Regions from separate parts of the Anaerobacillus sp. QJM3NY_32 genome, predicted to be linked through region 2. Evidence: riboswitches for the same ligand, from Rfam matches in the RefSeq annotation. Region 2 holds a riboswitch; each other region holds the start of a gene.

Region 1 (7,661 bases), 1.9 Mb from region 2:
TCACCTTCATTCATGTCAAAGTAGTTGTACTCCGTAAGTTAGCTTACATCATTTTATCTATTTTATCACTTATACTAGACTATGTTAGGAGGTTAGATGTCTAACATGGAACAGATTACATTATTTACGATTACAAGTTGTATCGATTGTTATAAAATGAAACAGCATCTAAAGGTAAAAAGCATCCCGTTTGAAGAAGTCAATTTAATGGAACAGCCGGATCGACAGGATGAACTCATTAAAGTTGCTGGGGAATTTGTTGTACCTTTTCTTGTAGGAGGAAAGGAAGCTCTTTCTTTGGAAGACCTTTAATAGCCAAGCAATAATGAGAGGAATAATATAGAGCACGCATTAAATAAGGTGTTACGAATGCTAGATTCACATCTCCAATACTTTTCCTGTTATTAGAGGAAGAGAAAAGCAATTGTTGGATACAGAGGACATTCTCCTAACGACACAGGACTTTAAAGATATATTAAATGTTCTCTTCGAAACAGGAATATGTCTTTAAATGTTTAATTTAGTTAAAACTAGGGTAAAACTTTATGTTCATAAATTATTAAGATTTTGGGGGAGGAACTTATGGTACAACAATCCATTCAATTAAACGAATTACGAAAACAATTGCTTCATGCTTATGAAGCAACACGCACAATGACGAACACCTTAGTGGAACCACTTGAAACGGAGGATTTCACTATTCAATCGATTCCAGATGTAAGTCCTCCCAAATGGCACATGGCCCACACGACGTGGTTTTTTGAAACGTTTATTCTGAAAGAATACTGTGAAAATTACAAGTCGTTTCACGAAGAATTCGAATACTTATTTAACTCTTACTATGAAAGTGTAGGAAGTTATTTCCCTCGCCATGCAAGAGGCTTGCTGAGCAGGCCAAGTATAGATAAAGTTAGAAGCTATCGATCTGATATTGATGAAGAAATGGTTACTCTTATTCAAGAAATTGACGATAGTAAACTTCACCAAGTTGCTGATTTAGTAGAAATCGGATTGAATCACGAGCAACAGCATCAAGAGCTTTTAATGACAGACATTAAATATAATTTTTCCATTAATCCATTGAAACCCGTCTACCGTTCACTTGAGGTTAATTCTAAAGAAAAAGCTACACCATTAGAATGGATCTCATTTGAGGGAGGGCTGATTGAAACGGGTATAAATGAAGATGATGGTTTTTCCTTTGATAATGAACGTCCAATACATAAATCTTGGCTTGAGCCATTTAAGTTAGCGACTAGAACAGTAACGAACGGGGAATATCTTGCGTTTATTAAAGCTGGTGGTTATAAAGAAGCGACCTACTGGTTATCAGATGGTTGGGCAACAGTAAAGAAAGAAAATTGGCAAGCACCGTTGCATTGGGTTGAAAAGGATGGGGAGTGGTATACCTTTACGCTTCATGGGTTAGTTCCACTAAATTTAGAAGAACCTGTTACACATATTAGCTACTACGAAGCTGAAGCATATGCAAGCTTTGTAGGTAAAAGACTTCCTTCTGAGTCCGAATGGGAACTTGCAGTTCGCGATCAGCCGATTGCGGGTAATTTTGTTGAAGATGGCATCTATCATCCCGTCGCATCGGTCAAGAAAAATGAAGGTATAATTAAAAAAGCCTATGGAGATGTGTGGGAATGGACGAAAAGTCCTTATATGCCTTACCCAGGTAATAAACCGCTTGACGGGGCGTTGGGTGAGTATAATGCAAAATTCATGAGCAGTCAGATGATTCTAAGAGGCGGATCATGTGTTACCTCCGTAACTCATATTCGCCCGACCTATCGAAATTTCTTTGGTCCAGATAAACGCTGGCAATTTACCGGCATTCGTCTTGCAGATGATGAGCTATGATAAAAACTTCGCCAAGTATTCAGCTAGTTGATCTTTTACCAGAACAATCTGATCGACTTCAAGAAGTTTTAAAGGGATTGACAGCTCCTAATAAGAAGCTTGAGCCTAAATTTCTTTATGATCAATATGGATCTGAGCTATTTGAAGAAATCACACAGCTAGAAGAATATTATCCGACTCGAACGGAACTTGGAATAATGGAAGAGTCTCTTGATGATATTCTTGCTTACATTGGCGAAGAATCTAGGGTTATTGAATTTGGAAGTGGGGCAAGTCGCAAAATCAGACTTCTTCTTGAATCTGGATTGATTCAAGAATATAGTCCTATTGATATATCGAAAACATTTTTGAAAGAGTCTGCAGCACAATTGGCATTTGATTATCCTAACATTAAAATTACTGGTATTGTTGCGGATTATACAAATGCCTTTCATCTGCCGGAACATCTGCTTGATCCTTCTAAAAAAAAGACGGTCTTTTTTCCCGGTTCTACAATCGGTAATTTTGAGAAGCAAGAAGCAGAAAGGTTTTTATCAAGAATTTCGAGTACACTATCAAGTAATGATGGATTATTAATTGGAGTTGATCTAAAGAAATCACCATCTCTTCTGCATCGTGCTTATAATGATAGCAAGGGAGTAACTGCAAAGTTTAATTTAAACATGCTTCGTCATTTGAATCTTTCGTTAGGGGCGAATTTCTCCCTAGATCAGTTTGAGCATTACGCCTATTATAATGCTAATCTGGGAAGGGTTGAGATGCATCTTGTCAGTATGCTAGAGCAAATGGTGACCGTTGGTGATCAACATATCCATTTTGAGAACCATGAAACGATTCATACGGAGAATTCCTATAAATATAGTCTAGAGGAATTTAAACTGTTAGCAGAGAATTCAGGTTTCACATCAATGAAAACATGGACTGATCAAGAACAGCTTTTCAGTTTGCACTATCTTAGTGTGAAATAACGTAAGCTTTCTTACAGACATTCAATGATTATTTCGATATAATTGTTAATGAAGATATAGGTGAAGGAGAGATAATCATGAAGAAGATTGAAACAGCTGATTCTTATCAGTCATTCATTAACAATAATGACGTATCCATTCTAAAATATGAAGCTAACTGGTGCCCGGATTGCAAGCGCCTTGACTTTTTTATTGATGATATAATGAATGCTCATCATGAAAAACAATGGGCTCAAATCGATATTGAACAATTCCCTGAAATTACAGAGGAAAATGATGTTATGGGTATCCCGAGCCTTCTTGTCTATAAAGACGGCAAAAAGATTGGTCACTTGCATAGTGCGAATACCAAAAATCCAGATCAGGTGAAAGAATATTTAAGTCAATTCTAAACAAAAGAGAAGGTTGCGAAGGCAACCTTCTTTTATTTTGTTAGAACATATTCAATGGAGCCGTCGATTAATGAATGAACAAATGCAACTGTATATCCAATGCTAAGGTAAGTAGAAAGTGTCTCACTACAATGGGGATGTAATGGTTCTGTTGGGGCATGAAGACTTTTATACATGGTTTTTACGGTACTAGAGGTGGGTTCACAACGAAGTAGTACAACATGTTTGCCGCTCCAGGCGGTACTAATATGATTTCTCTGCATATCACTCTTCCTTTGTGAAAAATATATTCAGGGAATACAGTTAGGATATGAGTGAAATCCTAGGATGTTAGAAATAGAAATGAAAATTTAAAAATATTTTGAATTTTCATCAGATAACTGGTATATTAGTAGCATATAACGTCAAACTTCTCGATAATCGCATTTATTCACTAAAAAGCTGTGTGTTTTGTAAGTTTAAGGTCGGAATGTGTCATTTCTGAATTCTCCAGACAAGGGCAAACCATCCTAAAGGGTGGGACGCAAAGACACAGGTCTAATGTTGGTTCTCCAACGATGACGGCTGGTCCTCCTGGAAAACCCAAGAAGGAGGAGAAAAGAATGACCATGGCGAAACCTAAGCCTAAGAAGGTACTTGATCAAGAATGGGTTATTCTCATGAGGGCTGCCAGGGAACTTGGATTGAAGAAAGAAGAGGTACAGGCATTCTTAAGACAAGACAAAAACCGACATCTATGAATATACATAAATGAATGACGACCTTTAAGGTCGTTTTTTTGTGATAAGCTTTGATGAAAGCAAATACGGTGTGAAATGAATAATCCTTGACTTTAGGGCAATATTTTTTGTATCATATGTCATATCAATTGCATACATAAACCATACTAACTATGAAGGATAAATAGTAGTCAGAATAACCTTGACTTTAGCGATTCGGGGACGGTGGAAGCCCGAACGAGGTCTGATGAAACGGCAGTCTGGAGTTACGTTTCTCAAAGTGGATGCCTTATTTGCATCAACTAGGGTGGAACCGCGGGTGCATAAGCTCTCGTCCCTGGACATTTTTTGTCCATGGATTGGGAGCTTTTTATATTGATTGAGAAAAAAGGAGAGAATGACATGACAATTTCAATGGATCAGATCGTTTCAGTATCAAAGCACAGAGGATTTATTTTCCCTGGTTCTGATATTTACGGTGGACTAGCAAATACGTGGGATTATGGACCACTTGGTGTAGAACTTAAGAAAAATATTAAAGATGCATGGTGGAAGAAGTTTGTTCAAGAATCACCTTATAACAGTGGTCTAGATGCCGCCATTCTAATGAATCCAAAAACGTGGGAAGCTTCAGGTCATTTAGGTAATTTCAATGATCCTTTAATTGATTGCAAAAGCTGTAAAACACGTCATCGTGCAGATAAATTAATTGAGGACGCTCTTTCTACTGATGAAGAGGACATGATTGCAGACGGCCTTTCATTTGAAGAAATGGAGCGTTTGATGAAAGAAAATCATATTACTTGCCCTGAGTGTGGCAGTGAAGATTTCACAGAAATTCGTCAATTTGATCTTATGTTTAAAACCCATCAAGGTGTAACTAAATCGAGCACGAGTGAAATTTACCTTCGCCCAGAAACGGCGCAGGGAATCTTTGTAAACTTTAAAAATGTTCAACGCTCTATGCGTAAGAAAGTGCCTTTTGGTATTGCGCAAGTTGGAAAAAGCTTCCGAAATGAAATTACACCAGGTAACTTTACATTCCGTACTCGTGAATTTGAACAAATGGAGCTTGAATTCTTCTGTAAGCCAGGTAACGAATTAGAGTGGCATGAGTATTGGAAAGAGTACTGCAAAAACTGGCTTCTAAATCTTGGTGTAAAAGAAGATAGCATCCGACTGCGTGAGCATGCAGAAGATGAGCTGTCGCATTATAGTAATGCAACAACTGATATCGAGTACAAGTTCCCATTTGGCTGGGGCGAACTTTGGGGTGTTGCTTCACGAACAGATTACGACTTAAAGCAGCATATGGAACATTCCAATGAAGATTTCACTTATCACGATCAACAAACAGGGGAGAAGTATGTGCCTTATTGCATTGAGCCTTCACTTGGTGCTGACCGCGTCACTCTTGCTTTCTTGATTGAAGCATATGAGGAACAGGAGCTTGAAGATGGCACAACTAGAAGTGTGATGCACTTCCATCCAGCGATCGCTCCGTTTAAAGCTGCTGTATTCCCTCTATCTAAGAAGCTTTCTGAAGAAGCGCGTGCTGTTCATGCGGAACTTTCGAAATACTTTATGGTTGATTATGATGAGGCTGGCTCAATTGGTAAACGTTACCGTCGTCATGATGAAGTTGGTACACCGTACGCTATTACATTTGATTTTGATTCTGTTGAAGACCAACAAGTGACGATTCGTGACCGTGACACAATGGAACAAAAGAGAATGCCGATTTCTGAACTGAAAAGCTTTCTTGAAGAAAAAACACAATTTTAATGTAGGAAGCCGCTCAAAATACGAGCGGCTTTTCTTTATAATGAAGAATAACAATGATTCTTATTGATCGTTTACCCACGAGATTAAGCTAACTTGTTGTATAACTAATAAGGAGTGAATAGTAAGTGAAGATTCTATGGGATTTTGATGGCACATTATTTGATACATACCCTGCTTTTACAAAAGTAATGAAAGAATTAGTTTCTAAAGATGTAAAGGAAGAAGATATTTTAAAAGAGCTAAAAGTGTCTTTTCGTCATGCAACGGAAGTGTTTCATTTAACTGAAGAACAAATTAAAACGTTTCGTGAAATGGATAATGCCTTGTCACCAGAAGATAAACCACCATTTCCAGGTTTGAAAACAATTCTTCAAAAAGCTGAATTAAATGTCATTATGACTCATAAACCGCGTGAAGAGGTGATCACGATTTTAAAGTATTTTAATATGGAGCATTATTTCGCTGATCTTGTTGCCGGAGATGATGGATTTCCACGTAAGCCTGATCCTGCTTCCTATCACCATTTGAATAACAAGCATCAGCTTGATCTTGCCGTTGGTGACAGAGTACTCGATATTCTTCCTGCTAAAGAAGTGGGAATGAAAACGTGTTTATTTCAGAATGATTCTTCAGGCGCTGATCTATATGTTACTAATTATGAGGACTTGAAAAACCTGTTATGGCCATCTTCGTAAATAGCTTTTTATGGCCATTTAAAAGTTGAAGTCCTTCATATTCATATGTGATAATACACATATGAATATGAAGGGGATGGTTTTGCCGTGGATAAAAAACTTCGGTTTATTTTAATTACATTCTTATTAGGTGTTTTTCTAGGCGCGCTTGATTCAGGGATCGTTTCTCCTGCCTTAACAACGCTTATAGAAGATCTTGGCATTGATTTGAAATGGACAGTTTGGGTCGTTACAATCTATACACTTGTTTATGCGGTTAGCATGCCGATTGTAGGAAAACTTGCTGACTTATTTGGAAGAAAGCGTATTTTTCTTGCTGGGATTACATTATTTGCACTAGGTTCCCTTCTTGCGGGATTTAGTCAATCACTGCCTGTTCTATTAGCAGGGAGAGCGATTCAAGCCCTCGGTGGAGGGGGAATCATACCAATAGCGAATGCTGTAATTGGAAGTAGTTTCCCGAAAGAAAAGCGAGGTATGGCCCTTGGTTTAGTTGGTGCTATGTTTGGCGTAGCAACTATACTAGGACCGAACGTAGGGGGGTTCTTCGTTGCACAGCTTAGCTGGCGCTGGATTTTCTTTATCAACCTTCCAATTGCCGTTGTAATTATCATAATGGGACTTAAACTTCCGGATGACCGAACAGAGAGTAAGAAACCTTCACTTGATTGGGGTGGGGCGCTTGTTCTATCATTTCTAATTGTGTCCCTTTTACTAGGTCTAACCAACCTTGAAACGAGTGAATTTCTTCAATCCATCCAATCATTGCTTGTATGGCCATTGTTACTTATCAGTCTTGTGCTTATTTACCCTTTGATCAAGGTCGAAAAAGCGGCCGCAGACCCTATACTGAAATTAAGCTACTTTACTGATCGGAATATTGTTCTCGCATTACTTATTTCAACGATTACCGGCATTGGGATAATTAGTATGATTTTCGTACCGTCATTCTCTGAAATTATCTTGTCATTATCAAGGGGCCAGGGTGGTTATGTGATGACAATTTTAGCCGTTGCTTCTGGATTTGCAGCACCTATAGGTGGTGTTCTTCTTGATAAGTGGGGCGCCAAACAAGTCGTGTTATTAGGATTTTCATTAAGTCTTCTTGGCTCACTCGTCTTTACTTATCTAGCAGATGGATGGCTAACCCTTTCGCTTGGTATGGTGCTGTCTGGTGTTGGGATTGGATTTACAATGGGCACACCGCTTAATTACATTATCCTTGAGTTAACT
Region 2 (7,661 bases):
TTCAAAAAGTGTCTGAACCCCGATTCCCAATAACTCATGACTTTGAAGCCACCCTTTTCTTCAGCCTCTTCCGCAAGTAATTGTCCAACTTCTCCTTGCAAAACCTTATCTACGTGCTCTGCGTCTCTAAAAAGAAAGGGAAGATCGAATATAGAATATCGCGGATAATATTTTGTAACGCTACCTGAAGCAACTAGAGAAATATCCACTGTCCCCATCTTAGTGCCCTCTGCCAGCTCACCCTCATCTCCTAGCTGACTATCATGGTATACTTCTATCTCCACTTGACTATCTGTCTTTTCTGCAACTAATTCTGCAAATTTCTCAGCACCAGCATGAAATTGGGAGCTAGTAGGTTGATTGTGTCCTAACTTAAGCCTAATAGTTTCTCCATCCCCAGCTGATGTGCTGCTTTCACTCGCACCGCACCCCGTTAGACTGATCGTAAGAACGACTGTTAACAAGAAAATTGAAATACCCTTAAACTTTCTCCCCATCTTTTTCCCTCCAGGTAAATAGAATTGTATAAAACAGCAATGGTCAATTACTGTAGCTACCAAATTTCAAAAACCTTTCACTATGTAGATTAACCCTTATTGCGCAAACCTGTTAGCGCTTACAAAGTGTAGAAAATTTAATCATTGTTATACCCTTTACTTATGCAATAATAAAAGCCATTAATCATTATATATAATATATAGTGATTATATATAATAATTAATGGCATGTCTAGGGATTATATATAAAAACATAATTTATATATATAATCCCACTATTATATTAGTGATTTTTTATATGATTTCTTCTGACTTCTTATTTAACCATTTTCATAATATGTTCTCTGAAAGCTTCCTGAACTTCTTCTACATCACCTTTTTCCATTAATTTCACCAGATCTAAATGATATTTATATACTTCATCAGGACGGATTTGAACTTTAGGATTGAGCGCTGTAATATACCTCCTGATATGTCCAGTTAGCATATTCCATATTCTAGTGTAGACTTCTATTTTGGACCATTGAATAATGGTTCGGTGAAACTCCATATCTAAATCAGATTGCAATAAATATTCCGGCTTACCGAACTTCATTCGATCCACAATGTCATAAAGTTCTCCTATATCTTTTTTTCTCAAATTAGGTAAAATAATTTCTAATGCATTCGTTTCAATTTCTGCTCTCATTGAAAATATATGGTACATTTCCACCTTATCAATTTCAGTAACGAAAGCTCCTTTATACTTAACCGTGCGAATAAGCCCTTCTTCTTCTAATCCTCTTAAGGCCTCTCGAACAGGAACCTGGCTTATTCCAAACTTCTTTGCTACTTCTGTTTCCACTATTCGATCTCCAGGCTTTAGATTGTTTAAAATAATATCATCTCTTAAATTTTTTTTAACTTTATCCTTTAAGGAGACTAACGATTGTTTACTTGGTTTTCGTTCTTCCATTTTTCCCAACCCTTTTCAAATAGTATTAAAAGCTTTTACATTGTAACGAGTAAAAAATGTTTATAAATGATGTTTCAAATTATATATAATACCATTATATATAATTTGAAACATCATTATAAGAGAATTAAAAAAAGAGACCCGTTAAGGTCCCTATTGCTGGTTTTCAGTTTCATCATTCGGTTGCTTTTCAGTGTCGTCCATGTCCCCTTCATCCATGTTACCATCTTCATCTTTATCGCCTTCTTCTGAACCATCCTTATTCATTGTATCATCGTCTTCCTGATCAATCGTTCCATCGTCTTCGTTAACATTCTCTTCATCTTCTGGTGTATCTTCTTGCATTTCGGGATCTTCTACCGGTCCTTCTTCTTCATTTGCATTCGAACAAGCCGCAATACTCAGGGAAAGAAACATCGTCATCAGTAACAACATCCACTTTTTCATAGAAAAACCTCCATCGTTGTAATAGTCCTATTTTGACCATCTCAAGTGGATGTATGTATTTTCCTAACACCAAATTTAAAAAAAGCTATTTATTTACAAAAAAAGTCATATATTTTTGATATTTTTTACAAATTACAACACATTTCGTAGGTTTAATGGCCTATTATAATAGTAGGATTTTCATAAATATATGATGGATCGTACAAAGTATCCTCCAGAAAAGGGCAACCATTTTTGAAAAAAAGTGGGCGCAAAGTAAACAGATCTAAGGAAGCTTGTTGATAGAAGGCTTCTATGATGGCTGAACTACCTGGAAAGAGTTTAAGGAGGAGTTACATGGGCGTACATACGGAAGAAAATCTGGACGAGGAATGGATTAAATTAATGAAAGAAGCGAAGGAATTGGGCATCAAAATTTCTGAAATCAAAGCGTTTCTCAAAAATGAGGGAATGTAACCTGAACGAAAGCGGCGGAACGGACGTCGCTTTCGTTCTATTTACGGAACAATAACATACTGGTATAATTACATACAATCAAAGAATTTTGTCGAAGCATCGGAGGGATACACGTGATAGGTGAAGAAGTAAAGAAGTATCGTTTACGCAAAGGGTTATCTCTTTCAGAATTAGCGGAACGTGCGAATGTGGCCAAGTCATATCTGAGTTCAATTGAACGAAATATACAATCAAATCCCTCTATCCAATTCCTAGATAAAATATCTAATGTTCTTGATGTTTCGGTAGAGGTACTACTTCAGGGAGATGATCCTATTCATCAGAGTGAGTTAGACTCGGAATGGAAAAAGATCGTTAAAGAAGCAATGGAGTCTGGTATAAGTAAGGACCAGTTCAGGGAGTTTCTGGAGTTTAATAAGTGGCGTGCCAAACAGGGATCTGATCAATAAATTGTTTTTTTAAGAGCCGACATCTTCCAGTAGGCTCTTATCTATTTAGTTAACAGGATATATACCTAATAGCCGTGGATACACAATATGAAAGAATATAATGTTGAAGCCACGATTAATAAAATCCGTATTAAACCGGATTTAAAGTGATGAAATTTTAAAAGTAAGGCGATCAAAAAAAGAGACAAACCTATTTATACATTAGGATAACAAGTGGATCCATTTGAAATAGCATTCGCATTAATGGATTCACTTCTCCGATCCATCCATTTTGAACTCCACAATATGTGATAAATCCATCAAGAGCGTTAATCCATGCTAAATAAATAACAAAAAACTGCTCCTACGTTTTCCCTTTATTCATAATGAGACGATATATTTTGGTTTTGTATAATCTCCCTAAGTTCATCGTACATTTTCTGTTCATCTCGGATTATTCCTTTGATGTCTTGTTCTTTATTTTCAAGTCCGTGGATTTTCTCTAGAATAAAAGATAAATCGCACTTCCCTTTATATTCGTCATTGATGTAGAGTTTGGCGATCTGTTTATCAACCGCAATGATTTTAATCCTCTTCCCTAAAATATAAGAGACAAAAGTCCCTTCCCCTAATTTGATCACCATCATTCCTCCTTATTTTTTTGAGGAATTGATTAGAAAATCCTTCACTTCCTCCTTAGATAATCCCATTCTTCTTGCAATTGAAATAAGGGTCACCCATTCCTGATCCAATTTTTCGTCAGTATACGTTTTCATTCCCCATCCCCCTTATATAATTCAGCAATAAACGACATTAATAAAGAACGTTTTGTTCTTTATTTAGAATGTACATCTAATATAGTCTTATTTTGGAAGATTAAAAAGACTGAAAATTCTTTATATAAGACTGTTATCAGCTTATAATCTTCTATATCCTACCAAATACTCTCTCGTTCTTAAATTTTAAATATTTTGTTCAAAGAGACTTTTAGAAAATTAATATAAAAACACGACATTTGTTCTGTTTACAGAACAAATTGTTCTTGATAAAATTAACACAATAAATAATGATAAAGTCGAGGTAAAGGGATGATAGGGGAAAAAATTAAACTTTATCGGAATCGTATGGGACTGTCTTTAACTGAACTCGCTAAACGGGCAGGGGTTGCCAAGTCTTATTTAAGTTCGATTGAACGAAATCAACAGGCTAATCCTTCTATTCAATTTCTTGAAAAAATAGCGGCAGAATTAAAGGTTCCTATGGAAGTGTTCATATTAGAAGAAGATCACGAGGAGCCGGCACTCGACACGGAGTGGAAAGAATTAATCGAAGAAGCGATGCGCTCAGGTATTACAAAAAAAGATTTCGCAGACTATTTAGAGTTTAAAAAGTGGCAACTCCATCATGGCAATGATGAATAAAACAACTACTTAAAATCGAATTTCTATTGAAATATGAAACTCCTGTCCACGAAGGACAGGAGAGAAAGTTCTTATTCAGCAGAGTTCTCAGAGTTTTCGTTAGCCGTTGGCTCTTCGGTGTTGGTTCCATTGTTCATAGAGTTATTGCCGTTCTCAGAATCATTTTCACCGCTGTTACACGCTGTGATTAACATTACAGCTACTAACGAAGTTGCAATTTTGAGCATGAATTTCTTGTTATTCATTTCCAAAATTCCTCCCTGAACTCGATAAGTTTTACCGCTATGTAGCGGTTGAGTAAATCATAGCAGGTAAAAAAGGGTATTTGTTAGAATTTACATAGTCTCTATGATCGTTTAACATTACATCAACATTTGAGTCATCATCGAGCCTCTACTAAAGTGAACTTCACACTCCAAAAAACCCCTATTTCCGTATAAATTACGGAAATAGGGGTTTGCTTGTCCTACTTCAATGCAAACATAATCTCGGCTTCAGCTGCAACTTCGCCGTCCACTGTTGCTGTTGCTTTACCTTTGCCGATCGGTCCTTTGATACGAATGATTTCAACTTCGAGACGAAGCTGATCTCCCGGTTTAACCTGTTTTTTAAAGCGACATTTGTCAATACCAGTAAAGAAAGCTAACTTGCCTTGATTATCTTCCTTCTTCAGCATCGCGACAGCACCTACCTGAGCAAGTGCTTCAACGATTAACACACCTGGCATAACAGGGTAATCTGGAAAATGTCCATTAAAGAACTCTTCATTCGCTGTTACGTTCTTAATACCAACTGCTCTTACTTCTTCTTCTACTTCAAGAATTCGATCAACGAGCAGAAAAGGGTAACGATGCGGGATAATCTTCTTAATGTCCTGACTATCTAACATAATTCATTCTCCTAACTGTTACTCTTCTTTTTTGACGATATCACTAATCTTTACCCATGTACTCTTCTTAAAGACGTCTGCAGGGCTTCCGTCTCCAATGACACCGTAACCGATCATCGCACCTGCTACAAGTGAAGCGACGAGCAATAGGGCAACGAGAAGAAGGCGTAGCCAGATTGGAATTAACCGAATCCTTGGCTTACGCTCTTTAATTTCTTTATTCTTATTCGTTTTTATGGCCTCTTCATTAGGAAGTTCCTTATGCTCTGAGGTCTGGTTCACCTTTTCATGGTTGTTCGCCATTATGATTACACCCTTACGAATAGTTTCCGTTCTAATTTAGACTAATTTTTTCTTTGCAATTTTGTCAATATGCTCAAGCATGAGGCCTGTCCCTTTTGCAACGCAGCTCATTGGCTCTTCGGCAATGAGTACAGGTACCATTAGCTCTTCAGCGAATAGCTGATCAATACCGTGAAGCAAAGCACCCCCGCCTGTCATGATGACACCACGGTCAATAATATCTGCTGAAAGCTCTGGAGGAGTTCTTTCAAGTACGCTCTTCGCGGCCATTACCATATGTGTAATTGGCTCCTGAAGGGCCTGCTGAATTTCATCAGATTTCACTGTGATCGTGCGTGGAAGTCCTGAAACCATATCTCGTCCACGAATATCAAGTTCTTCTTTCCGGCCGCCTGGAAATACCGTTGCTACGTTAATCTTAATTTGTTCTGCTGTCCGCTCCCCTATGAGAAGCTTATACGTTTTCTTGATGTAATCCAGGATTTCGTAATCGAACTTGTCCCCTGCCATTTTAATGGAAGAGGCGGTGACAATATCGCCCATTGAAAGAACTGCGATATCCGTCGTTCCACCGCCAATGTCCACAACCATATTACCGCTTGGCTGAAATATATCCATACCAGCGCCAATCGCTGCTACTTTTGGTTCTTCTTCAAGGAAAATTTGTTTTCCACCGCTTTTTTCAGCAGCTTCTTTAATCGCTTTCTTTTCAACAGACGTAATGTTTGTTGGCGTACAAATTAGAATACGCGGTTTAGATAGAAAGCTTTTTACATTAATTTTGTTCAAGAAATGTCTCAGCATCACTTCTGTAATATCGAAGTCTGCAATAACGCCATCTTTCAATGGACGTGTTGCAACGATGTTTCCAGGAGTCCGGCCAACCATTTGTCTTGCTTCTTCACCTACAGCAAGTGCTCTTCCAGTACCAGTGTCTAATGCCACGACAGAAGGTTCATCCAACACTATGCCTCTGCCTTTCACATAAATCAGTACGTTCGCGGTACCTAAATCAATCCCAATATCACGTGAAAACATGACTTATCCTCCCTGTATTCTTTCACTCATCTATTGTCTCAGTCCTAGTATGTTTAAACTACTTATCCATTAGTATATTGTACCACAAATAAAGAACCAGGAAGAAAGTATTTAGAAAAAAATGTCGTTTTTAGGCGTATTATTTGACAGCTTCTTCTTTTTCCGTATCCTTTCTATATTTTATTCTCGTCGCTTCGCCGCCGCGGAGATGGCGTATCGATTTATGATACTCGAGAATCCCCTTCACCTCATTGGCGAGGTCCGGATTAATTTCGGGAAGCCGTTCTGTTAAATCCTTATGAACGGTACTTTTGGACACTCCAAACTCTTTGGCGATCACCCTCACCGTTTTCTTAGTCTCCACGATGTAATTTCCAATCTTGATGGTTCGCTCTTTGATGTAATCGTGCACACCACTCGCCTCCCTAAATTGGATGTGAGAGATGCGAAATGAGACTGATAAAGTGATCATGCTACGAAGCTCTAGTCATCAGGTCGACCTACATGATGTCAGGAGTATTGCATGCAAGAATACTTCGAAGCCTTACCACAACTTCTCACCTCTGCCCCTCATTTACTAAGTTTTGTAACATTTTATTAAGGCAAAGGTGGTTATATACCAAAAAGTCAAGAGGGACAAGGGATTTTATTTAAATTTTCTTATAATGAGCGATTTTTGCCTTTTTTGTATGCTAAATCATTTCCTAAAAGAACCTCTTCTATAGAATTTCTCTTCGCATCTTTGCATGCGATTATTTACTAATTGATTTCTTTAATCCTCAAGATTCAGAGCAATTTCAATGCTTTTTTAAGCAATAAAACTGGAATTAGCATGCTATTTCCCGGGAAAGGTCGAACGATGTCATGTTGAATTGTAAACAAATAAAAAAACCCCGATTGCTCGGGGATTTCTGTTACTCTGAATCCTTTGTATCTGATTTTTGATCATCCGATTTCTGCTCATTGTTATTTTGCTCGTCGGATTTATCCTCGTCAGCACTCTTTGCATCATCTTCGGCGTCTTTCTCAGCATCCATTTCGGATTCTGTACTGTTGTCTTTGTTCTCAACATCAGTACCTTCTGAGGCTGATGGGTTGGAAACTTCATTTCCAGCTTTTTCTGGACCTTCAATTGCTGAAGAAGGTTGATTAAAAACATCAAGTGGGTTAACTGGAGTACCATCTTTACGAACTTCAAAGTGTACGTGTACACCAGCGTCTGTATCA
Region 3 (7,661 bases), 1.4 Mb from region 2:
CTTTCTGCAGAAAGGGCCATAATGACTTCCGTTGATTCTCTGGCGTTCGTAAGGTTCTTCTTCGTGAATGTCTTGAAGAACTCCTCTACAAGTAACATGACAAATGTATTTTCATTGATCACCATGCACGTCGCATTCTCATCCGTAAACTGTGGATTAAATTCAAAGCCAATTTCAGAGAAAAAAGCGATGGATTTATCGAGATCCTTGACCGGTAAATTCACAAACACGTGCTTCGCCGTCTGAGCCATTCGATCACACTCCTTAGAAAAATGAAATACCTCCTCTATTCATTTCGCTATGAAACCTCAAACTCCTTATCCATTTCCCAAAAGTTTTTATGACGCATAAGAAAAATGAATCAACACGTTCACCGTACACAGCCTTCCTTTAAGAAAATTTCTACAGAACGTAATAACAACTATTTTTGCGTAGAATACTACCCCATAAAGGTGGTGTTCATCATGGATCGACAACAGCAGTTTGATCAACTTGTCTCGTTGCGAAGAGAGCTTGAAGAGAAAGCGAATCATTATTGGCAAAGTTATTCTGACTATACAACCTGGCAGTTCTGGCTTATTTTAGCGTTCATCTTCGTACCGCTTATTATCCTTTATTTTCGAATCGATCGACGCAAAATTTTTCTGCTCGGATTTTTTGGGTATTCCGTTCATGTCATAGCTGCTTATGTGGATGCATTAGGCGTTCGTAAATCCTGGTGGGACTACCCTTATATTGCGATTCCGCAATTACCTGCAAGCATTAGTATCGATGGGGCTCTTGTCCCTGTATACTTTATTTTGCTTTATCAGTGGTGCTTATCACATAAGAAAAACTATTGGTTATATGGCACGCTTTCTGCTGTAGGATTCACATTTATTTTCAAACCGATTTTAATTTGGCTCGACCTCTTTAAGTTATACACGAATTGGTTTGTTTTATTAGGGGCTTACTTATTCGTTATATATGTAGCAAAAGTGATTACCGATATTTTCATCACAATGTCTAAACAAAGCAGGGAGACTTAAGGACAAAAATAACTGAACTTTGCACTTAAGTCTCCTTATATAAAGATAAAATATTGAATTTTGATACGTACTGCTTCAATCTTTCCACTTTCTGTTCACTATCCGCTAAGGCTACATAACCATCCGGACGGATCAGGTACAGCGCATTTTCCTGCAATCCTTTTTTCGTCATTGCTTTTTCAAAGCTAAACTCATATAGAGCATATCCAGATACCCTGGCAAAATCCTTAACGGCTTCATTTGCCTGACCATATACGTGAAGCTGCCAATCCATTGACTTAAGCGCTCCATAATTATGGCATGAATTTGTTTGAATCCATGGCAGGCGATCTCCACCATGAACTTCCCCCGCTGTACCATCACTAAGATGACTTTCGCGATAATGAATGTTGATTTGAGAAAGCCTTCTAAAGGCTGCTTTTCGAGCAATTGAAAAGGAACGAAGCGCAAATGGAGCCACGTTCGGTATAACGATTTTGCGCAGTAATCTGCTCGTCATGTGATCGCCTATAATAGAAGTAAATGCTCGATCTGTTGTATCGATTAGCGTTCTCGCAAAGCCAATGCGCTCCTTTTCAAACGTATCAAGAATAGCTTCATCCGCTTTCTGAAGCAGCACTGCGGCTAGCTTCCACGCTAAGTTCACCGCGTCCCCGATACCGGTGTTCATGCCCTGTCCGCCAGCCGGGCTATGAATGTGCCCAGCATCTCCGGCAATAAAGGCACGTCCTTTTCTAAAATGACTGCTAACGCGATGATGAACTTTGTACGTTTGGAACCAGTTCACATGCTGAATCGTTATGCCTGTTCTCTGCTCGATCAGCGACTGGAAATCCTTGAACGCAACTGAGCTTTGATCGGTTAAATGGCGAGGAACTATTCCAATAATCCGCTCCATTCCCGTGCTTCTAACTGGCATGAACAGGTAAAAGGTGTCAGAATCTAAATACACATTTAAACTACTTTCAGATAACTGGCCAGTGTTCGCTTTAACATCCGCCACAAAAAAACGTTCCTCATACGTTCCACCTGGAAAATCAAAAGCAAGTTCTCTTCGAACGGTACTGTGTGCCCCATCACACCCGCATATATATGAAAACTCACTCCGCTCTTCCTTATTATCTTTTTTAATAACAGCTTGAACATGGTCCCCTTCATCCATAAATGAAACCAACTCTGTCTTCCATTCTACCTCAACGCCTTCGTCGGCTAATTTGTTAATTAGCAGCTGCTCGTGATCATCTTGCGGATAGCTTAGGGCAAATGGGAAAGGACTTAATCCTTTTCCAAGATCGTGAAAATTGATGTTGGCTTTTGCTTTCATTCCTTCTCGAAATTGGATAGACTTCACTTTAATCCCCCGGTGGATGACTTCTTCTGCGAAGCCCATTTGGTTATAAAATTCTAGGGTTCTAGCGTGTACAATTAGCGCACGCGATGCTTCTCCGGGTCCCTCATTTTTCTCGATGATCCGAAATGAAACTCCATATTTCGCTAGGTGGAGTGCTAATACAAGACCCGTAGGACCTGAGCCAACAATTAGTACGTCAGAATTCATTTCCCAACCTCCTTTCATTGGCATTCCAAATAAAAAAACTGAAAAATCAAAGAAAACAGTTAACAAATTCACCTTTTTATGGTATTTATTATATAAGTATATCCTTATGTCAAGATACCTCAGTAAGAGAACCACAAAAAAAGAGAATGCGATGAACTATCATTCTAGCCTGGGCACTTGAGTGATAGGGAGCAAGTAGTGCAACCGGCTCCTTAAAAAGGAGAATGAACATGGAAAAGTGTACATTGTACGGGCACGCTAATTTATTTTCATCACACACACTGCGAATGATGGAACTCCTAAGACGTCACGACCCTCATAGCTTTCTCCATTCAGTACAAACTACGAGCTACTTTATTGATTTCTGTTTGCATTACAATTTCCGATCACTGTTGAAACGGCGCTTTCTTGAGTCTGTTTTGCTACATGACATCGGTAAACTACTTGTCCCAACAGAAATTCTTCAAAAAAAGAGCCCACTAACCCTTTATGAGAAAGAGTATGTCGAGCGGCATCCAGAGTTTGGAATAGAGCTACTTAATGATTTTCCAGAGATTGATATTGAGCCGTCTCTTATACTAAATCATCATGAGAATAGCGATGGTACTGGCTATCCTTATCAATTACAATATGAACAAATTCCTCGATCTGTTTCGATTCTTCGAGTCATCGATAGCTTCATTGCGATGACGTCTGATCGAGCTTATCGTCCAAAACGTTCTGACCAATCAGCCATTCATGAAATTAACGTTCATCGGAATAACTTCTATGAGCCATCCACTACCTCCTTGTTTATCTCTTATTTGGAAAAACGGCTAAAAGGGAAAAAGGTTCTGCTTCATTATTTTGATTATGCCAAACGTCAAAATTAAGCAGCGCTATTCAATAACCGTTTAAACAAAACCAAATACAACAGGGAGGGCGAATAGATTGCGACTCTTATCAACTAAGGATTTACTAATTGCATTTTGTGATGCGTATACTCTTCAATTAGATGAAGCTTTTATTGAAATGTTAACGAGCGAAATCATCCGAAGAGGCATCAATCCTCCCCAAACACGTACGGAGTGTTACGAACAAATCGCCAATTTCACTTGATGAGACAGCCTCTCATGACGCTACATTAAAAAAATGCTTATCTGGTCACAACTGGCCAATAAGCTTTTTTTGATAAATTTAATTGATTTCATCTCCCTTCACAAATAAATTCACTGTTAATACGCTTACATATGTTTGCATTTTTTAGGAAGTGGTAGATTTAAAGTGAGATAAAAAAGTTAAGTATTATTGAAAGGAATGATCTTTGTTGAAGGAATCAATCCCAGAACTAACATTGAATGATGGTCTTACACTACCCGCTATCGGTTTCGGTACTTACTTGCTAAATGGAAATGAAGGGGCAACCGCTATTAATAGTGCGATTGACGTTGGCTATCGCCTCATCGATACAGCTTACAATTACGAAAACGAAGGAACCGTAGGCGAAGCCATTCGTCGAAGTACAGTTCCTAGAAATGAACTGCGCGTCACTTCTAAATTACCAGGTCGCTATCAAGAATATAAGAAAGCTGTTACAGCCATTCAAGAGTCGTTATATAGAGCCAACCTGGATTATTATGATTTGTACCTCATTCACTGGCCGAACCCTAAACAAGGTCTTTATCCAGAAGCTTGGCAAGCATTAATTGACGCTAAGAAATGGGGACTCATTCGCTCGATTGGCGTATGTAATTTCCTTCCGGAGCATCTAGAACAATTGGAAAAGGAAACCGGCGTAAAGCCAAGCATCAATCAAATCGAACTACACCCCTTCTTCAACCAGGAAGATCAGAGAAGATTTCATCAACAAAACAACATCAAAACACAATCCTGGAGTCCGCTAGCTCGAGTGACTGACATTTTAGAAAATGAAACGATCAGTCAAATTGCAAATCAACATAACAAATCAGTCTCTCAGGTGATTTTACGCTGGCATTATCAATTAGGATCCATCCCGATTCCTAAATCTTCTTCTCCAGAACGTCAGCTTGAGAACCTCTCTATCTTTGACTTTTCTTTAAATGAAACAGAAATGGCGATGATGGCTGAATTAACGAAACCAAATGGACGATTGAATGATCAAGATCCAGCTACTTATGAAGAATTTTAAATTTCTCCATCTAACGATTCAACTAACCAACTAGAAAAGGATGCCCTGCAGCCATAACAGGTTCTGTTTAGAGCTGCAAATAAACAAATATATACTGTTCTAGAGTCTGATTTGATAGCTAAATCAGACTCTTTACTTTTCCTTGGTGTTGCTGTTTTGGTTGTATCTTTCAACCATTTTTAGAATATCATTTAGACATCCATTGTACGCTTCAGAATTAGTACTTGAAAACGACTTCAATTTCGGTAGATAATGAATGGATAATATGGAAATTATATGGTGAAATGTAAAAAGAGAGAAACTTCTTTTCTTCGATTAACTCGAAGGTTAGTTAAAGGGAGCTTGGATTTTAAGCCTTATGTATGTACAAGTAGGGAGTGAACTGTTTACCTAACGGGAATAGAGCCTCAGATGCGCAACGTTCAGCCCCCACCACCGCTATAGTAAGAACATATAAAAAAGTTAACCAGAAAAGTCTGGCTAACTTTATATTACGAACGGTTGCTTTAAAAAACAGAATAACTAGATATATAATTGGCGGATCGTTCTTTTGGGTCCGTCTTTTAATTTATTATCATAGTATCTATAAACACAGGTAAGCATCATTAAGCAATAAAATATTTCCCTAATGCCTGCTGTAACGTACCTAACGTTTTGATTTCTTCACCTAATTTAATGCCAAGCGCCGTTACTTTCCTTACAACTTCCTTCCTTAATCCGGTTATGACAGTGTTACACCCCATTAGTGAGGCGCCATCAATGATTTGAATCAATCGGTAAACCTCTTCACGCCTTATTTCTGCAACTCCGGACAAGTCCATAATCAAAGTTTGGATACGCATTTCGCTTATTACGGATAATACCTTATCCTCAAGTATTTCGGTTCGTTGAGCGTCAATTGCTCCTATTAAAGGGAGAATGCTTACTGAGTGGTTTATTGGAATAATTGGTACTGAAAGATTTTCAACTAGTTCTCTCTGAGCCTTTATAAGCGAATCTTTATATTTCGTATAACTTATGAAAAAGGAATTCAAAAAGTAGTCTACTCGGTTGTTAATTTGTTTTTCCATTTCAAAGAAATTAAAACCCTTATCATTACTTTCCTCGGTATATTTTTGAAAAAACATCCACAGTGTTCGACGTATAGCTTGTACCCACTCTAATTTAAAAGAGATAGCAAGGGAATGTGTTGCCCAGGCAATTCCTTCTTGTTCCGCAAATGCATGAAGGTCCTGATCATTCTCTTCAATGATATAAACTACGAGTGTTTGAGCATTAGTAACAAGATCGATATTGCCTACTCTTAGTATTTCATAGATCTTATCTTTAACGTTGACAGCTTCTTTTAGTAGCGTATCTGTAAAGACTTGGATGTTTGCTTCGAAAAATTCGATGAATTGGAATGAATCTTCATACGTAATCGATTGCAATTGCCTCTCCTCCTATAGTTATAAACTAGTTGCTTTTATTATAAAACAAGCTATACTTTTATGCAGTAAATCCTCCTAGGTTTTTTAAGGTACTTAATTCATTATTAGACGCAAAAAACCACCTAACGGTGATTTTTCAAGAGTTATTTTAAGGATATAATTGTGAGACTTTTATTAGAGTTATTTTCTGTTCTAAAATAGCTTATAAATGATGATTTTCACCTTAAAACATAACCCGTTACTCCAGAAGCGCATCCTTTTTTCTTTACGAAGTTGTTCACTTCCCCAATAAACCAAATTCACCGCTACTTATTCCATTACTGCGCTCTAGCACTCATTGGTTTATTCGTTTTTACATACTTCACGAACAACCACCGAACGAGTGGGCCCATAATAAGGAGCTGTAACGGGAAGGCTACAATGACATTCTTCATAAATAACGAAACATACTCTCTTAGGAAGGAATGCTCCATAGATCCGATATTAGCATATGACATTATTAATCCGTAAAAAGACATAAAGAATACCATACCGATAACCATACAAGTTGAAAGAATTAAAATGACCTTCCATTTATGAGATTTGTTAAAAGGCAAACGAAACGTAATTTTCTTCGCAATGGGAGCTACCACAATAAATTCAAATGACAAAGCGATAATATAGCCAAGCAATAGACTCATCAGCAATTCTATAAGAGCCATTTCTCTCAATAATCCATTCGTAGATAAGTTATAGAATGTCATCACACATACCATTCCAAAACACATCATTAATCCAAAATAAAAACCTTCTTTTTTCGTTTCTGGCAAAACAACTCATCCTTTCTTTCTAGCATAGTGACAAGTATAGTCATTTCAATTCGCGCTCGTAAGTGAACATTTTGTGAACATTTAAAGCGAGCCGTATCGCATGAATATGCTAATGAAGATATGCTACACTGATGAAAATCACTGTTCTCGATTCAAGAGAAAGACTGTTACGATCTGGTCTTCTCGACATACAACGATATTGTTTTTTGAAGGTGCTGTTTGAATGAAAAAAGGACTACTACTCTTCATAGCTTTTACCGTTGGGTATCTCTTTGATCTTATCAACATTCCAGCTGGATGGTTACTAGGTGCAATGCTTGTTGGAGCCTTCTATCGACTTATGATTGATGATATGGCATATCCGAATTTATTGTTTGACCTCTCGTTAGCCGTGATCGGTGTCAGCATCAGCTTAAGTATTAAAGCGAAAATGTTTCAGGAGGTCGCAAGTTACCTACTCCCTCTAGCCGTCTCAATGATCATCTTATTAATTGCAAGCTGGGTTTTAGGAAAAATTCTAAATAACTATTCAAATCTTGATTCAAAAACAGCGCTATTCTGCTGTTTACCAGCCGGTGCATCGGTCATGATGGCTCTGAGCCGCGAATACAAGGCGAACCTAGGTATGGTTGCTGCCTTTCAAACGGTTCGCATCATGATGCTCGTCTCAACTATCCCGCTCGTCGC
Region 4 (7,661 bases), 700 kb from region 2:
ATCGGAGATGTCCGTGGTGTAGGGTTAATGATTGGAATTGAAATTATTGATCCAGAGACAGGCGCACCAGACGGAAATGGAATGATGCGGATACTAGATCTGTCTCTTGAAAAAGGGGTGCTTTTCTATCTGTGCGGAAAACATCAAGAAGTGATTCGAATGATTCCTCCATTGATTATTACGAAAGAGCAAATTGATGAAGGTCTCCGCATTTTTGAGGAAGCTGTTACGGAGTATGAACAAGAGAAACACGTTGTTTCTGTAGGATAGTGTTTTAATAGCCCCCATCACTTTGGACGTGATGGGGGTTTTGTTCTTTAACAGATACGTGGATATAACTAATTAATCGAGTAAATCATTTCATTTCCGCGGAAATATTTCAAACTTTGCGGGTTAAAACGACATATCCATTCATTGTTACGCATTAAAACAGTGTTACATTGGTTTCAGACTCACTGATCAGGGAACTTAATACATAGTTTTAGATTGAGAGGGGATCCACTATGCTGGAATTTCTGATTCATTTCCTGAAAGAGCTTGGAATCTGGGGTCTTTTAATAAGCAATGCTATTGAAGCATCATCTCTACCTTTTCCCGGGGGAATGATGACATTGACGTACGGTTATTTATTGAATGCTTCGATGATCGAGATGGTTGGTTTTGCATTTCTAACGAGCGGTATTTACACGATTTTTAGTTTTATTCCATATGGGATCGGTTTGAAAGTAAAGGATAAAGTCGAAAGGAAATTAAAAAAGAAGAAGGTTGAACGCGTTCAAAGATGGTTTAGAAAATGTGGATCATGGAGTATTGCAATTACACGCCCACTTGGGATAGGGAACTATGTATCCTATGTGGCTGGTATGAGTAAGGTCAAGCCCTGGATATTTGGAACACTTACCTTTGTCGGTATATTTCCTTGGACAATCGCTATGTTGTGGATTGGGCGGAATGGGAATATAAAATCAGTTCAAGCGATTTTAGGGAGCATACAGAAATATGTCTTTTTAATTGTTGTAGTGGCAGTTATTGGGTTAATTGGGTATCACTACTATCGTAAAAGGTGTAAAATCGATAGTAAGAAACAAGTGTTCAACACCGATCAAACGTAACATTGATCAGGTAAGGAGAGATTGTATTGGATAAATTAAATTATGAACTCGAAGTTCCAGGAAGTACCACTGTTACTCTGGAGCAACTGATTAATCAAAAGAAATCGATGGTCGTATTTGTCCGTCACCTTGGCTGACCAGTTTGTCGAGCTTATCTTACGCAGTTGCGTAAGCGCGTAAATGAAATTGAGAATGAGGGCTTTCAGATTATAGCCATCGCCCCCTCAAATGCTACTTATATTAGCCAGTTTACAGAGGCTTTTGGAGAATTTCCTTTTGTCATTGCAGGTGATCCGAAGAGAGAAGCATACCGTGGCATGGGACATCATACGATGCCGAAGTGGAAATTACTTGGACAAGCAGCGATTGGATTTGTCACCCGTAAATTGGATGGGTTTATTCCAAAAGAACAAAAGAAAAAGGATTTTGTATTAAAGTCGATGAAAACGCAGGATGTATATATTCAAGGTGGTACGTGGATTTTTGATGAGAGAGGGAAATTAATCTGGCATCATATCGATCAGTCGCCAGAAGATCATGCGAAAATCGATTCGGTTTTAAATGTATTGTGATTGACTGTATGATGCATAGAGAAAAGCTTCTAGCTATTAGTTAGAGGCTTTTTTTATGCAACAAAAACAGAGAAGCTCGAGACTTCTCTGTTTTTCCATATCTATTATAAGGGGGGGAAGACATGTGTTTTATTGATTAACAATTTTCTTGCGAATGGCAAATGCTGAACCAGCAGCAGCTAGAGAACCTAGAGTAATCCAAAGTGCTGTTAGGTCAGATGACTGCTCACTCGCACCACCCATACCTGTTTTTGGCATATCACCAGGCATTGCTTCTCCTGCAAATTTGTCTGGCATTTGCTTAACGATAGCGCCTCCAAGAGATTCGCCTACACCAAACATGAATGCATATCCTTCACGGAATTGTTCAATTGAACCTTCGTAATCACCAGACATGTAAGCTTCAAATGATCCAATTACTTGTTTTTCATGAGCCATAAGAGCTTCAGTAGCAGCGTCGGTTGGAAGGTTTTCTTCTGTTGCTGTTCCTAGGAAAGCTCCAAAGTTCTTAGGGAATGTTGTCATCATACGTTCTTTCGCCATTTCCATAGCTTCCTCGTCTTCAGATAGAGATGCGACTACAAGGTCAGCTTGTGCAGCAATATGATCTTCTTGCCAGATTTTTTCAAACTGAGCAGCACCTTCATCTCCGTAGATAGAACCGATAGCCGCTTTAAAGTCAGCAGTGTTTCTGTCTTCAGCCCAGTTTACAAAGTCATAGTCTTCTGATTGGTCATAGCCTTTTTCAAGACCAAGGGAAGAAAGAGCAAAGTGCTCAGATGCAAGGCTGTTTAGAGTTGAACGTAAGTCTGCAGCAGGAGTATCAGCTTTTGTATTTTCAAATTTATCAGGCATCTGCGTTACAATTGCACTAGATAGTGCTTTGCTGATCGCAAACATATGCTTATGCCCTTCACGGAATGTTGTGTAAGCTTCTTCGTAATTTCCTTCTGTATACTCATCAAAAGTTGTTAGGACTTGATCTTCGTGAACTTCTAGAACATCTGCAGCGGCTTCCTTAGGAAGATTACCTTCTGTAGCTGTATCAAGGAACGTGGAGAATTCTTCAACAAATTCGTCTACTTCAGCTTCAGCTTCTTTACGAAGTTCTGCATCATCTTCGGTTGCTGCTTTTACGAAATCAGTGGAGTAATCATTGTGACCTCGAAAGATATCTTCAAATTGTGCAGCGGCTTCATCGCCATAGACAGATGCAATCGCTGGTGTCATATCAGCTGCGTTCTGATCCAGGGCTTCAGTTACTTCTTCTGCATCCTCTGTCCCGTCATATGATTTCGTCATGGATGAAACAGCTAGTACAAAATGTTCGGATAAGAGCTGATCCAGTGTTGCGCGTAGATCTGAAGCAGGCGTTTTGGCTGTTGGCTCAGTTGCCGCTGCCCCAGCGACTGTTGGGAATAATAAGGTTAAGCCTAACGCGGGAACCATTAATTTCTTGAATGCTTTTTTCATGTTCATTTTACTTTTCACTCTCCTCGATTTTTTTTATCGTTTATTTTGATTACACATAGCTAACGTTCAAAGTGAATAGTTGGATCATTTTTTTATAAACTTTTTAATAAAGTTTTTTAAAATGGTAAAAACACTAATTTTAATATTCTAAAAACAATTGGTTGAACTACCTAATTTGTGGTAATATTAAACTTCTGTCTGATTTAGAGACAAATCTCATAAGGAGGTAACTGATCTTGGACAATAAGACTCAAAGTGCCTATCGGAAAGAGAAGCAGCAACTCGATCAAATCGCTGCGGAGATTACAAAACAGCGGCAGGTGTTGGAGAACTACCCCAGGTATTCTGGCGATAATGTAACAGAACAAGTTCTTGAGAGCATTCGAGAGGAGAATCGTCAATCTCTTGTCATAGCTTCAAAAGAACCATACTTCGCACGAATGGATTTTCAAGAGGATGAGAAGGAATCACATTCGTATTATATTGGGAAAGTTGGCGTAGCACATGGAGATTCACAGGATTCTCTGGTTGTAGACTGGAGAGCTCCTGTTGCGAGTATGTTCTATGCATTTACAGGCCCAGAAGAGGATGTCTATTATGTATCGCCTGATGGCGTCATCGAAGGGAACATAGAGCTGAAGCGAAATATTGTGATTCGAGATAAAGAACTTCAGCGAGTCGTAGACACTTATGTAGAAGGTAGCGATGATTTAAGTGGCTCAGATGAATTTCTTCTATATCGTCTGAGTGAAAATAAAGATAACCGTCTCCGTGACATCGTATCAACAATACAAACAAAGCAAAATGATATTATTCGTGCTGAGCGATCGACGCCACTTATCATACAAGGAGCAGCAGGAAGTGGTAAGACAACGGTTGCGCTTCATCGATTAGCTTTCTTACTATATGAATACAGAGATACCATTCAAGCGGGTAAAATGATTATCTTTGCACCGAATAGGATGTTTCTTGATTATATTTCAGGAGTCCTTCCGGAGCTAGGTGTAGGGGGAATTCAACAATCAACCTTCACAGATTGGACAATAAAAACGATTGAAGAAAAGATGACGATTGATTCATCTGGACACGACCTCAGAAAGTGGTTTGGGAAGAGTCGATTCGATTTTTCAATTGCAGAAGGAAGAGTAAAAGGATCACTGACATTTAAAAAATGGATTGATCAAGCTATACATCGTTATAGCAACTCAGTCGGTCCGGTTGGCTCCTTTCACCCATTTGAAGGAAGAGAGCTTTCAGAAACGAAGATCGAACAATGGTTAAAAGACCTTTCTGCATATCCTGTTGGCCGTAAACGCGAAATGATGATGAATCGTTTTAAAATTTGGATAAAAGGTGAGATCAAATCGGTAGAGGGAGCCCATTTAAAGAAAGAATATCGCAAACTAGCAAACGATCAGCTGAAGAATTATTTTAAAACATGGCCGAAGCAAACTGCTCTTTCGTTCTATCAATCACTTTTTCAATCGAATGTTCCTAGCTACATAACACAGTCAGAAAGAGCAGATGTTATAAGTGAAGAACTTGTGCTGGAAACGGCAAAGCGAATAAAAAAGAAGAAATTATCGCCGGATGACCTTGCCCCTCTCCTTTACATTCAATTTCAATTGAACGGTATTGATAAAGAACATAGGTTTCAGCATATTGTAATTGACGAAGCTCAGGACTTTTCACCTTTTCAACTGGCGCTTCTGAAAGAAGTGAATCGAAGTCAATCTTTTACAATATTAGGGGATTTGGCACAGGGCATTCATTCATATAAGGGCATTCATAGCTGGGAAGAATTTAGAGTGCTTTTCAACGGTAAAGACCTTTATATGGAACTTGAACAAAGTTATCGATCGACTTTAGAAATTATTGAATTTGCGAATGAAGTGATAGCTCATGCGGATATACCGGTTCAACCGGCTGTGCCTGTTTTTCGAAGTGGAAAGAAAGTCGAAATAAGCAAAATAGATAAGAAGAGGCATGTTAGTAGCTTGTTAAAATCAGCTAAAGAAATGAAAGAGAGAGGTATGAATACAGTAGCGATTGTTGGTAGGAGCGAAGAGGAATGTCATGATTTGTATGACAATCTTAGTAGGTATGATGAGAAGTTGCATCTCATTACTGCGGATGATCGATCTTATGAAGGGGGACTATCAATTGTGCCAATCTATCTTACTAAAGGATTAGAATTCGATGGAGTTATATTGGCAAATGCTAACGAAGATAATTATAGTCCACATGCAACAGATGCGAAATTACTATATGTAGGATGTACAAGAGCATTGCATGAATTAAAACTCTTTTATATTGATACTCCTTCACAATTGCTACCAGTTTAATCAAACGTTTGTTTAAAGGTTACCTTTGTTATTTCATACCATGAAATGAGCGATTGTTAGTACATTCAAGTATTAGCACCATTGAGCATTTACTTCACACAATCTACAAAAAAAGCTAAACTCTTTATTATTTATTGCCGATAATAAAAGTAGTTGGAATATAAAACTGAAAAAGGCAAACCTGTTGAAAAGCAGGGACGCAAAGTTATGGGCCTGCCCGCATGAATGCGAATGGTTGCCAAACCGCCAGGCTCCTTTTTGAGCTCTGGGTTGAAAAAAAGGAGAGCGTACATGTGAAGAATGTATCGGTTGCTGTTGGAATTCTCTTTTTTATACTGGGCTTTTTTGTGCAGATAATGGTTTTGCCTGAGGGGAAAGCTGAGGCGATAGAAATGGACACTTCTCTTGCTACATGGATTTGGAACACAAGGGACATTGAAACGAAATCAAATGAGTTCCTTCAGTTTATGGAGGAGAAACAAGTAACCGATGCTTACTTGCAAATAAATCGTTCAGTAATGGCATCTTCTTATGAATCATTTATTGGAAATGCGACATCCAAAGGTATTCGTGTACATGCTCTAGATGGGGCACCAAATTGGGCTACAAGAAATGGTGCTACATATCAGGCGAACTTATTTAACTGGTTGGATTCCTATCAAGCTAATGCGACAGAGAATCAAAAGTTTAGTGGTGTTCATCTTGATATAGAACCTTATCTTCATTCTGGCTGGACGAATAGTTATCAAAAAACGATTGCTTTCTATCAAGACCGTTTATCAGATGGAAAAACTCGTGCGATGAGTCTTGGATTATCGTTTGGTGTCGACACTCCTTTTTGGTTTGACGAACAATCTTACAACAATCGGTATGGATCGGGCAATTTAGCTGAGTGGATTATTCAAACGGCGGATGTGACTACATTAATGGCTTACCGTGATCGTGCTGATGGTGCAAATGGAATTGTTGCTCTTATTAGCAATGAGATAGCTTTAGCTGAAAAATATGGCAAGAAAATCTCCGTTGGTGTAGAGACAGGGCAAACGTCAGAAGCTTCCTACATTTCATTCTTTGAAGAGGGAGAAGCAGTCATGATAAAGGAACTTCTCAAAGTAAAGACTGCATATGAGCATTCCTCTTCAGTACAAGGTTTTTCCATACATTACCTTGATAGTTGGATGGCGTTAAAACAATAATAAAGATGAACCCCCGGACTGAAAATCAGCCGGGGGTTATTTTTATGAATTCAGCTTACGATAAAATCGATTTGACGCGACCAACCTGTCCATCTTCTAGACGTACTTTGATACCATGCGGATGGGTGGGGGATTTAGTCAGGATATCTTTTACAACACCTCTTGTCGTTTTCCCTGAACGCTGATCTTGTTTCAAGACGATATCTACAGTTTTCCCTGGTTCTATATTACTTCTGTTCTGTCCGTTCATCAGTAACCTCTTTCTCTGTCGTTTCGTTATGCTGCTCCTCAGGCAACGGATCGACAGTATGTTTGACACTGTATCCTTTTGATACAGCCATTCCAAAAGCAGCGGCAATGAAAATCGTCATAATGACAACGACGATGACTGTTATCGTAATAACCATTCCCGAACTCCTTTCCGTGATGTCTGCTTTCACTTTACCATGATTATCGCGGTTATGATAGAACATGATCTGACGAGGGTTGTCATATAGCTTAATCTGTCTAAGTCGCTGGTCCTATATAAATATATAGCTTTAGCTCATTATGGAGGCTTTGGTAAGCAGGTAGAATCAAAGTATGAAAGGAGGCGATTATGATGAAGAAAGCAGGTTTGCTTTTACTTGGGATCATCGCTGCGATTGTATTGTTGTCGAATCTTGGTTCATTAGTAGGTATGATGATTAGCCTTGGCATCCTCTACATTGCATTTAAGAAGTTTATTCAGGCAGATTCAACAACTGGTAAAGTCATCTGGGGGATCTTAGGATTCATCGGTTTAAGTACTGCCGTGGCGAATATGCCAGCTATTCTTGGTCTCGTAGCTATCTACATTCTTTATGTCGTTTATAAAAAGTGGGATGGAGCAAGTTACGATAAGAAAGACAATGACCCATTCACAAATTTTGAAAAGCAATGGGATGAACTGAAGAAAAGTTAATCAAACAAAGGAGAGAATGG

Evidence for each region. Region 2 has a riboswitch for cyclic di-GMP ahead of AC0VYH_RS20650 (anti-repressor SinI family protein). Riboswitches for the same ligand answer to the same signal wherever they lie in the genome.
Region 1: linked by a shared signal. The riboswitch ahead of AC0VYH_RS11285 (anti-repressor SinI family protein) and the one ahead of AC0VYH_RS20650 (anti-repressor SinI family protein) in region 2 are both predicted to bind cyclic di-GMP.
Region 3: linked by a shared signal. The riboswitch ahead of AC0VYH_RS05905 (HD-GYP domain-containing protein) and the one ahead of AC0VYH_RS20650 (anti-repressor SinI family protein) in region 2 are both predicted to bind cyclic di-GMP.
Region 4: linked by a shared signal. The riboswitch ahead of AC0VYH_RS02155 (amidase) and the one ahead of AC0VYH_RS20650 (anti-repressor SinI family protein) in region 2 are both predicted to bind cyclic di-GMP.

Annotation. Positions count from the first base shown of each region.
Region 1 covers NZ_CM149684.1:2,109,588-2,117,248, forward strand. Annotated here, with positions in the region: gene AC0VYH_RS11255 (Crp/Fnr family transcriptional regulator) at 1-1, opposite strand, end outside; gene AC0VYH_RS11260 (glutaredoxin family protein) at 106-312, shown strand; gene egtB (ergothioneine biosynthesis protein EgtB) at 583-1,869, shown strand; gene egtD (L-histidine N(alpha)-methyltransferase) at 1,866-2,837, shown strand; gene AC0VYH_RS11275 (thioredoxin family protein) at 2,915-3,229, shown strand; gene AC0VYH_RS11280 (hypothetical protein) at 3,262-3,492, opposite strand; cyclic di-GMP riboswitch class I at 3,718-3,806, shown strand; gene AC0VYH_RS11285 (anti-repressor SinI family protein) at 3,832-3,969, shown strand; gene AC0VYH_RS11290 (glycine--tRNA ligase) at 4,351-5,733, shown strand; gene AC0VYH_RS11295 (HAD-IA family hydrolase) at 5,859-6,428, shown strand; gene AC0VYH_RS11300 (MFS transporter) at 6,516-7,661, shown strand, end outside.
Region 2 covers NZ_CM149684.1:4,040,192-4,047,852, forward strand. Annotated here, with positions in the region: gene AC0VYH_RS20635 (TRAP transporter substrate-binding protein) at 1-497, opposite strand, end outside; gene AC0VYH_RS20640 (GntR family transcriptional regulator) at 814-1,452, opposite strand; gene AC0VYH_RS20645 (hypothetical protein) at 1,606-1,899, opposite strand; cyclic di-GMP riboswitch class I at 2,113-2,213, shown strand; gene AC0VYH_RS20650 (anti-repressor SinI family protein) at 2,236-2,355, shown strand; gene AC0VYH_RS20655 (helix-turn-helix domain-containing protein) at 2,469-2,804, shown strand; gene AC0VYH_RS20660 (DUF5658 family protein) at 2,995-3,132, opposite strand; gene AC0VYH_RS20665 (hypothetical protein) at 3,161-3,424, opposite strand; gene AC0VYH_RS20670 (anti-repressor SinI family protein) at 3,437-3,559, opposite strand; gene AC0VYH_RS20675 (helix-turn-helix domain-containing protein) at 3,872-4,204, shown strand; gene AC0VYH_RS20680 (hypothetical protein) at 4,276-4,449, opposite strand; gene fabZ (3-hydroxyacyl-ACP dehydratase FabZ) at 4,671-5,093, opposite strand; gene AC0VYH_RS20690 (DNA-directed RNA polymerase subunit beta) at 5,112-5,396, opposite strand; gene mreB (rod shape-determining protein) at 5,433-6,434, opposite strand; gene spoIIID (sporulation transcriptional regulator SpoIIID) at 6,574-6,846, opposite strand; gene AC0VYH_RS20705 (M23 family metallopeptidase) at 7,349-7,661, opposite strand, start outside.
Region 3 covers NZ_CM149684.1:1,087,387-1,095,047, reverse strand. Annotated here, with positions in the region: gene AC0VYH_RS05920 (VOC family protein) at 1-251, opposite strand, end outside; gene AC0VYH_RS05915 (CBO0543 family protein) at 465-1,028, shown strand; gene AC0VYH_RS05910 (FAD-dependent monooxygenase) at 1,054-2,586, opposite strand; cyclic di-GMP riboswitch class II at 2,722-2,805, shown strand; gene AC0VYH_RS05905 (HD-GYP domain-containing protein) at 2,817-3,458, shown strand; gene sda (sporulation histidine kinase inhibitor Sda) at 3,517-3,684, shown strand; gene AC0VYH_RS05895 (aldo/keto reductase) at 3,893-4,735, shown strand; gene AC0VYH_RS05890 (STAS domain-containing protein) at 5,341-6,165, opposite strand; gene AC0VYH_RS05885 (DUF2798 domain-containing protein) at 6,483-6,974, opposite strand; gene AC0VYH_RS05880 (AbrB family transcriptional regulator) at 7,198-7,661, shown strand, end outside.
Region 4 covers NZ_CM149684.1:399,986-407,646, forward strand. Annotated here, with positions in the region: gene AC0VYH_RS02130 (aspartate aminotransferase family protein) at 1-270, shown strand, start outside; gene AC0VYH_RS02135 (DedA family protein) at 504-1,112, shown strand; partial or broken gene AC0VYH_RS02140 (AhpC/TSA family protein) at 1,262-1,684, shown strand; gene AC0VYH_RS02145 (globin family protein) at 1,814-3,157, opposite strand; gene AC0VYH_RS02150 (HelD family protein) at 3,394-5,502, shown strand; cyclic di-GMP riboswitch class I at 5,667-5,753, shown strand; gene AC0VYH_RS02155 (amidase) at 5,796-6,698, shown strand; gene AC0VYH_RS02160 (YwbE family protein) at 6,754-6,948, opposite strand; gene ytzI (YtzI protein) at 6,926-7,105, opposite strand; gene AC0VYH_RS02170 (lmo0954 family membrane protein) at 7,297-7,641, shown strand.